2 regions of the Streptococcus sp. 1643 genome follow, and region 2 is predicted to be linked to the other one. Evidence: riboswitches for the same ligand, from Rfam matches in the RefSeq annotation. Region 2 holds a riboswitch; the other holds the start of a gene.
The links. A riboswitch is a leader RNA that binds a small molecule or an ion and turns the genes downstream of it on or off. The one in region 2 is predicted to bind thiamine pyrophosphate.
Positions count from the first base shown of each region.

Region 1: linked by a shared signal. The riboswitch ahead of FD735_RS09580 (thiamine-binding protein) and the one ahead of FD735_RS06990 (TenA family protein) in region 2 are both predicted to bind thiamine pyrophosphate.

Region 1 is NZ_CP040231.1:1,850,220-1,854,956, forward strand. Features, by position in the region: gene FD735_RS09570 (ABC transporter substrate-binding protein) at 1-554, opposite strand, end outside; gene FD735_RS09575 (ABC transporter permease) at 592-1,350, opposite strand; gene FD735_RS09580 (thiamine-binding protein) at 1,313-1,603, opposite strand; TPP riboswitch at 1,676-1,778, opposite strand; gene polA (DNA polymerase I) at 1,882-4,515, opposite strand; gene FD735_RS09590 (SIALI-17 repeat-containing surface protein) at 4,646-4,737, opposite strand, start outside.
Region 2 is NZ_CP040231.1:1,317,731-1,322,467, reverse strand. Features, by position in the region: gene lctO (L-lactate oxidase) at 1-872, shown strand, start outside; TPP riboswitch at 1,021-1,109, shown strand; gene FD735_RS06990 (TenA family protein) at 1,328-1,996, shown strand; TPP riboswitch at 2,120-2,208, shown strand; gene FD735_RS06985 (ECF transporter S component) at 2,367-2,927, shown strand; gene FD735_RS06980 (ATP-binding cassette domain-containing protein) at 2,928-4,313, shown strand; gene FD735_RS06975 (energy-coupling factor transporter transmembrane component T) at 4,315-4,737, shown strand, end outside.

The DNA.
Region 1 (4,737 bases), 530 kb from region 2:
TTGGCAATTGGTGTGATAGAGTTTGAGTCGTTGTTTGGTACTTTTTCAACCTTCTCAAAGTCTCCGCCTTGTGATTCTACCAAGGTTTTCAACATAGCAAGCTCCGTTGGGTCATTCCAGGTTCCGTATTTCTTCCCAACTAAGTCCTTTGGACTGCTGACATTGTCAGATTTACGTGAGATGATTCCAGATGTATTGTGCTCAACGATAGCGGCAACGGCAGTGATTCCTGCCCCTTTTTCCAATTTCTTAGCCATGTAGTCTTGGAAATAGATAGCAAACGGCGCCTTGCCATTGATAACCAGGTCAGAAGAACTTTCTTCAGGTGGCAATTTCAAATCAACATCCACTCCAGCTTCTTTGAAATAACCTTTTTCCTTGGCAACATAAAGCCCTGTGTGGTTAGTATTTGGCGTCCAGTCTAGGATAAAGTCAATCTTCTTGAGTTCTGCTTCTTTGTTGTCCTTAGAAGCATTTCCTTGACCACAAGCTACCATCACGACAGCTACAAGAGCTGTTACAAGCGTTAAAAACACTTTCCATGTTTTCTTCATTTTCATTTCCTCTTTTCTTTTTTGAAACATTCTTATTCTATGAACGTTTCCATTTAATCACATATTTTTCACTAACATCGACCAATTTCATACCCAAAAGGCTGATAATCGACACCAGAATAATAATGGCAAACATGGTATCATACTGAAACAGTTTCTTGGACTGAATCATGTAGACACCTAGTCCTTCAAAGCCTCCCAACCACTCAGATACCACTGTTGTGATAAAGGCGTAGGAGACACTGACTCTCAGACCTGCATAAAAGTAAGGCAGGCTAACCGGGATTTTAAAATGCCACAGGATTTGCCAAGGTTTGGCCCGCATCAGACTAAACAAGGTCAGCATATCCTTGTCACAATGCCTAAAACCATCCAAAATGCTGACGATGATAGGGAAGGTTGTCGTCAGGATAATCAAGACAATCTTGGGCAAAATTCCATAGCCTAGCCACAAGACCAGGATAGGGGCTATAGCAATGGTCGGAATGGTCTGAACAACCACCATCATAGGGTAGATAAGATCATTGAGCCAAGTCAGACTGTCCATAAGCACCGCCATCATACAGGCAATCAAGACTCCCAAGACTAGACCTAGCAAAGCCACTCTCAAGGTCGCCCAGCTATGGTGCCAGAGAAATTCTCTGTCACGAGCAAAGGCCTGGAGAATTTCAAAAGGAGTTGGCAGGATAAACTTGGGTAAAAGTTTGAATATTCCTGCTAACTGCCAGATTGACAAGACTCCTAGAAAACCCAATAGACTAGTGTGTCGTCTCATCATACTTTTCAAGTTTCTCATCGATGCTTAAAATCTCTCCTACATTTATTTTGACATTGGCAAAGACATTATCTGCCTCCTGCCCTGCCACTTCTAGCGCTTCTTTAAGAATACGCATGAGCTCATCCAACTCCCCTTCCAAGACCGTTTCAAAGGGTGTCACCACCATGGTCACGGACTGAGCTTGCAGATAAGCAATCACTTGATCGATAATAGCAATTCGATCAATCCCCTGTGATAGGGGCAAGACTTGCAAGGCAATGCTTGCTTTCATAAAAACCTCCTCTTCTCAGTTTTTCTTTTTGACAAAAAGAAAAACCTTTGCCATATATGGAAAAGGTGCAGAATTCGGCTAAGTATCGTTCCCTACGCTGGCATTACCCAGATCAGGTGCGGTCGAAGTTTAACACTTCCTCTCAGACTGTACACAGACTCCCATATCTTATATGGACATATAGTAACGCAAATACAAGGAAAAGTCAAGGAAACTGCTTACAGAAAACCATGAAAAAGAGCTTGAAGGCACGCGCTTCAAACTCTATCATAGCTTTCTTATTTAGCCTCGTACCAGGTTGCCCCTTCATTTTCATCTGCGATAAGGGGAACACTGAGTTGGATGGCTTCTTCCATGGTTTGTTTCACTAGTACTTTGACAGCTGCTAGTTCTGATTTCGGAACTTCAAGGACGATTTCATCATGCACTTGCAAGAGCATCTTGGTCTGATAACCACCCTCAACTAGAGCTTTGTCTAGCTGAATCATAGCAATCTTGAGGATATCTGCTGCCGAACCCTGAATAGGGGAGTTAATGGCAGTTCGCTCTGCAAAACCACGAATGTTAAAGTTGCGCGAATTGATATCTGGTAGCTCTCGACGACGTTTGAAGAGGGTCTCTACATATCCCTTATCACGCGCTTCACGCACCACTTCTTCCATATAGTTTTTAATCCCAGGAAAACGCTCAAAGTAGGTATCAATGTAGGCTTTGGCCTTCTTACGACTAATACCAAGATTGTTCGCCAAACCAAAATCTGAAATCCCGTAAACCACTCCAAAGTTGACAGCCTTGGCATTGCGACGGTCGTTTGGCGTCACATCCTCAGGATGTTCAATTTCAAAGACACGCATAGCTGTCGAAGTATGGATATCTGCTCCCTCTTGGAAGGCTTTGATTAAGTGCTCATCCTTAGAGATATGCGCCAAAACTCGCAACTCAATCTGTGAATAGTCCGAACTGAGTAGTACACTATCCTCCCACTCTGGCACAAAAGCCTTACGAATGAGGCGACCTTGTTCCAAACGAACAGGAATATTTTGCAAGTTTGGATCCACACTAGACAAACGCCCTGTCTGAGTCAAATCCTGCACATAGCGCGTGTGAATCTTGCCATCATCTAAAATCCAATCCTGCAAGCCAACCACGTAAGTCGATTGAATCTTAGCAATCTGACGGTAGTCTAGAATTTTCTTAACAATTGGCGCAATAGGAGCCAGACGCTCTAGCACATCCACGGCTGTCGAGTAACCTGTCTTGGTTTTCTTGGTGTATTCTAGAGGAAGGCCCAGTTTTTCAAAGAGAAGTACGCCCAACTGTTTAGGCGAGTTGATATTAAACTCCTCACCAGCCAGTTCATAAATCTCCTGAGTTAGCTTTTCAATGACAAGCTCATTTTCAGCCTGCATCTCAAGCAAGGTCTCTTTCTTGACTGTAATCCCAGCAATTTCCATCTTGGCAAGGACAAAAGCCAGAGGTTGCTCCATGTCATAGAGAAGGTCTAACTGCCCATGTTCACCGAGTTTTTCAAGTAAAACAGGCTCGGTTTCAACTAATACAGCAACCTTGCGAGCTAGGTGTTCCAAGAATTTCTCTCTCTCAGGGATAGCTTTCTTGACCCCCTTACCGTAGAAAATCTCATCATCAGCCAAATAAGTTTGGCCATAGAGATTCGCAATGGTTGAAATTTCATTGTTCTCGACAGTAGAGAGGAGGTATTTGGCCAAACGGCTGTCAAAAGCAGGGGCCTGCAAACTCAAGCCCAAACGATTTAAAAGAACCTTCGCTTTCTTAAAATCATACACTTTCAGAGGTGTTTTTTCTAGAAAATCCTTGAGAATCGGCTCCTGCAAGAGCTCAAGTTTGTCTGTAGCGTAAAGTTTATCCCCACAGGACCAGGCAAAACCAACCAAGTCATCTGTATGGTAATTCTCACCAAAAAGCTCAAAGTGGAAGATAGAGTTGGCGCTCAGCATGTCTTGACTGACTTGGTCAACGATAGTGAAATCCAAACTTTCAGGCGCATCCGTTGATGACACATTTAAAGCTTGCTTGAGCTGTTTGAAGCCCATCTCATCGTAGAATTTCCCGAGATTTTCCACATCTGGTCCACTATAAAGCAAATCATCAAGGCCAATCTCAATCGGTGCATTTGTCTCAATGGTCGCCAAGGTTTTAGACAAAAAGGCTTGTTCCTTGTCATTGATGAGATTTTCCTTCATCTTAGAAGCCTTCATCCCATCGATATTTTCATAAATACCCTCTAACGAACCGTGTTCTAGCAAGAGCTTGATACCCGTCTTTTCACCGATCTTAGTGACGCCAGGGATATTATCAGACTTATCCCCCATAAGAGCCTTGAGATCTATAAACTGAGCTGGTGTGAGGCCCATTTTTTCCATAAGATAGTCTGGCGTAAAGGCCTCAAACTCAGCCACACCTTTCTTAGAAATCTCGACAACCGTATGCTCATCCGTCAACTGGATCAAGTCCTTGTCTCCGCTAACGATTGTCACATCAAAAGAATCCTTCTCAGCCAAACGACCTAGGGTCCCGATGATATCATCAGCTTCATACTGGGCCAACTCATAATGGCGAATCCCAAGATGGTCTAACAACTCACGAATGAAGGGAAATTGCTCACGAAACTCATCTGGAGTTTTAGCACGGCCCCCCTTGTAGTCTGCATACATCTCTGTTCGGAAAGTCGTCTTACCTGCATCAAAGGCTACCAAAACATGACTAGGCTCAACCCGCTCTAAGACATGATTCAACATGAGTTGAAAACCGTAGATTGCATTGGTATGAAGGCCATTAGCATTTTTAAACCGATCCAACTGCTGATAAAGCGCAAAAAAAGCTCGAAAAGCAACAGAAGATCCATCAATTAATAATAATTTTTTCTTGTCCATACACCCATTATAAAGGAAAGCAAGGAAAAATACCATCGGAAAGAGCTGAAAAACTTGGACTTATCCCTATTTCACCATAAAAAAAGAAAAGGACCATTCAAATCCTTTTCTTTTATTGATTTCATGCGATTTATTTGTTCAATTTTCTCTTTGCAAATGGTAGCAAACCAAGAAGGAGACCAATAAATCCTAGCGATGCAACTGCTGAAGCATCTTGGCTTC
Region 2 (4,737 bases):
TTGCGGCTCATAAATTGGCAAATGAGCAGGGGGAAGTGGCGACTGCGCGTGGTGTACATGAGTTCGGTTCTCTCTATACAACTAGTTCCTACTCTACTGTTGATCTTCCGGAAATAACAGAAGCCCTTCAAGGGACGCCTCACTGGTTCCAATTTTACTTTAGTAAGGATGATGGTATCAACCGCCACATCATGGACCGTGTGAAGGCTGAAGGCTACAAAGCGATTGTCTTGACGGCAGATGCAACTGTAGGGGGCAATCGTGAGGTCGACAAGCGCAATGGATTCGTCTTCCCAGTTGGCATGCCGATTGTTGAGGAATACCTGCCAGAAGGTGCTGGTAAATCAATGGACTTTGTTTACAAATCAGCCAAACAACGCTTGTCTCCTCGCGATGTAGAATTTATCGCTGTTTACTCAGGTCTTCCTGTTTATGTCAAGGGGCCACAATGCCGTGAGGACGTTGAACGCTCTCTTGCTGCAGGTGCTTCTGGTATCTGGGTAACCAACCACGGTGGTCGCCAAATCGACGGTGGACCAGCATCATTTGACTCGCTTCAAGAAGTGGCTGAAGCAGTTGCTAAACGTGTGCCAATCGTCTTTGACTCTGGTGTTCGTCGCGGTCAGCACGTCTTTAAAGCCTTGGCTTCAGGAGCAGACTTGGTAGCTATTGGTCGCCCAGTCATCTATGGCTTGGCTCTGGGTGGTAGTGTGGGTGTACGTCAAGTCTTTGAACACTTGAATGCAGAATTAAAGACAGTTATGCAGTTATCTGGAACTCAGACTATTGAAGATGTTAAACGCTTCAAACTGCGTCACAATCCATACAATCCATCCTTCCCAGTTGATTCACGTGATTTGAAGTTGTATTGAGAAAGTAGAAAGTCTCCATTTGATGTGGAGGCTTTTCTTCGTGTATAGAAAGATTAAATCGCTATCAGAAACTATATAAATATATTTTCCAGTCAAATATCTTGCTAGAGCTTTCATTTTTTGCTATACTGGTCCAGTAATAAAATAATAAAGACATTTGGGGTGCTTTAGGCTGAGATGATACCCATTGAACCTGATACAGTTAATACTGGCGAAGGGAAATGTGAAAAGGTTTTTTTCGTATGTCGAAAAGAACTGTCTAATCTTGTAAGCTAAACTCTAATTCTCGTTTGTAATTGGAGTTTTTTTGTTTATCAAAAGAGGATAGGCTTGTTTAGGTAGCTTTCTGCAAATGCCCTCGATGTTCTTTAAAAGTATCAAGTGGAATTACGATTTTGCTTGGTATCTCTTGGTGTTTTATTGATTACTAAGGAGTAAAGAAAGGAAAAATAAATATGGAAACACAAGACTATGCATTTCAGCCAGGTTTGATCGTTGGAGAATTATTAAAAAGCAGTCAGAAGGATTGGCAGGCTGCAATCAATCATCGTTTTATTAAGGAACTTTTTGCGGGGACAATTGAGAATAAGGTCTTAAAAGACTACCTGATTCAAGATTATCATTTCTTTGATGCTTTCTTATCCATGCTGGGTGCTTGTGTAGCTCACGCAGACCAGCTTGAATCCAAACTTCGTTTTGCCAAGCAACTAGGCTTTCTTGAAGCAGATGAAGATGGTTATTTCCAAAAGGCTTTCAAAGAGTTAAATGTAGCAGAGCATGACTATCTAGAAGTGAACTTGCACCCTGTAACAAAAGCGTTTCAGGATTTAATGTATTCTGCTGTGGCTTCATCAGACTATGCTCATCTTTTGGTCATGCTGGTCATTGCAGAAGGTCTCTATTTAGACTGGGGTTCTAAAGATTTGGCTCTACCTGAAGCCTATATTCATTTAGAATGGGTCAATCTCCACAGAGGTCCTTTCTTTACAGAGTGGGTTCAATTTCTAGTTGATGAACTTAATCGTGTCGGGAAAAATCGAGAAGATTTGACAGAGCTTCAGGAACGCTGGAATCAAGCAGTTGCTTTGGAATTAGCTTTTTTTGATATCGGTTATGAATTATAGGACAGATTCAATACTTTTATGTAGATTAAAAGAATGAACAAACAAACTATATAAATATATTTTCCGGTCAAATATCTTGCTAGGGCTTTCAAATTCTGTTATACTGGTCCAGTAATTAAATAATAAAGACATTTGGGGTGCTTTAGGCTGAGATGATACCCATTGAACCTGATACAGTTAATACTGGCGAAGGGAAATGTGAAAAGGTTTTTTTCGTATGTCGAAAAGAACTGTCTAATCTTGTAAGCTAAACTCTAATTCTCGTTTGTAATTGGAGTTTTTTTGTTTATCAAAAGAGGATAGGCTTGACGGCAAGCCTTTTGGTAGCTCTCCTTGAATGCCCCACTTTTCTTTAAAAAAGGAGTTTTTTATGTTGAAAAAATGGCAGTTAAAAGATGTTATCTTGCTTGCTTTCTTGTCTATCTTTTTTGGTGGCGTTTTTGTGGGTTCGGGCTATCTGTTTGATATTCTCACCCTGATCTTGGCCCCTCTTGGTTTGCAGGCCTTTGCCAATGAAATCCTCTTTGGTCTCTGGTGTATGGCTGCGCCCATTGCGGCTATCTTTGTTCCAAGAGTCGGAAGTGCAACGATTGGAGAAGTGCTCGCTGCGCTTGCTGAAGTCCTTTATGGTAGCCAATTCGGTCTAGGCGCTCTTTTGTCTGGCTTGGTTCAAGGTTTGGGAAGTGAACTTGGTTTTATCGTAACCAAGAATCGCTATGAAAGTTGGTTCTCTCTAACTGCTAATAGTATTGGGATTACCCTTTTTAGCTTTGTCTATGAATACATTAAGTTAGGTTACTACGCCTTCTCCCTTCCTTTTGTCCTTTCCTTGCTGGTGGTGCGCTTTATTTCTGTCTTTTTCTTCTGTACCATCTTGGTTCGTGCCATTGTCAAACTTTATCATCAGTTTGCAGCTGGGGGCAAGGCATAGATGGGGCTGGAACTACGAGCGATTCAGTCCCCAATCTTTTCGGAACCGATTGATTTTACTTTTCATGCGCAAGCCTTCACCTTGTTAGTTGGGAGCAGTGGTTCAGGAAAATCCAGCCTCTTTCAAATGATTGCCCAAGTCAGTTCTCTTCCCTATAGTGGTCAAGTCCTGATAGATGGGAGCGAGGTCAGTCAGCTTTCTATCGTCGAACGTGTCCAGACAGTTGACATTCTCTTTCAAAATCCCAATCATCAATTTACCATGGAGAACTTGTTTGAGGAGCTGATTTTTACCTTGGAGAATATCGGCCATCCCGTTCAAGAAATTGATTCTAAAATAGCAGAGGTGGTCCAGCAATTTCGCTGTAAGGCAATTTTGCACCGTCCCATTCATCACTTATCAGGTGGGGAAAAGCAAAAGGCTGCGCTAGCTGTTCTCTTTGCTATGAATCCTAGGGTCTATCTCTTGGATGAGCCCTTTGCTTCCATTGACCGCAAGAGCAGAATCGAGATATTGGAGATTCTAAAAGAGTTGGCTCTTGATGGGAAGACAGTCATCCTGTGTGACCATGATTTATCAGACTATGAAGCCTATATCGATCATATGGTGGAGCTGAGAGACGGCCAGTTAAGGGAGGTGTTTCAAATCCCTACCTCTGAGATGACACAGGTTTCTTCAAAGGAAGTTGCTTCTAGTCCAGAACTATTCCATTTGGACTGTGTGACTTGTGAGCTGGGTAATCGTCCCCTCTTTTCAATTGCGGATTTTACATTCTACCAAGGAATCTCCTGTATCTTGGGTGATAATGGTGTTGGGAAATCAACCCTCTTTCGCTCTATTCTTCAATTTCAAAAGTATAAAGGGCTCATTACTTGGAAGGGGAAAGTCCTAAAAAAGAAAAAGAGTCTGTATCGTGATCTGACGGGTGTTGTTCAGGAAGCTGAGAAGCAATTTATCCGAGTCAGTCTGCGAGAAGAGCTTCAATTAGATGGACATGATTCTGAAAGAAATCAGCGGATTGTCCAAGCTTTACGATATTTTGATCTGGAGCAGGCGCTTGATAAGAGTCCCTATCAATTAAGTGGTGGCCAGCAAAAGATTCTTCAGCTCTTGACCATCTTGACTAGTAAGGCCTCTGTGATCTTGTTAGATGAACCTTTTGCAGGTTTGGATGATAGAGCTTGCCATTATTTTTGTCAGTGGATATTGGAGGAGAGCAATCAGGGAAGAAGTTTTTTGATCATTAGCCATCGTTTAGATCCCTTGATCTCTGTGGTTGATTATTGGATTGAGATGACTAGTCAGGGGCTCAGTCATCTCAAAGACGTGACCATCAGCAAACCTCTCCCATCTCTGAACAATGATACTCTAGGGGAGGTGAGGTAGTATGATCAAAGTAGCAACCCAGACACCGATTATCAGTCTCTTCTTGCTAATTTTATCCTTGGAAACATCCTTCATTCCTTCGATTGCTCTTAATCTTTCGGTAGCTACATTTTGCATACTCTTTATGCTCTATTATCGTCGATTTAAAATGTTGGCTTGGATGCTCTTGCTCGCCATTTTACCATCTTTGGCCAACTACTGGGCAGTTCAGTTACACGGAGATGCTTCGCAGGCAGTGATGCTTGGAACGAGGGCATTTGTGACCGTTTGTATTGGTCTTGTCTTTGTTTCCTCTATTTCCCTAAAAGAGCTTCTCTTGTACTTGGCTCAAAAGGGGTTATCACGGTCTTGGGCCTATGCCTTAATTGTGGTATTCAATGCCTTTCCCCTCATTCAACAAGAAATCAAGTCCCTCAAGGAAGCT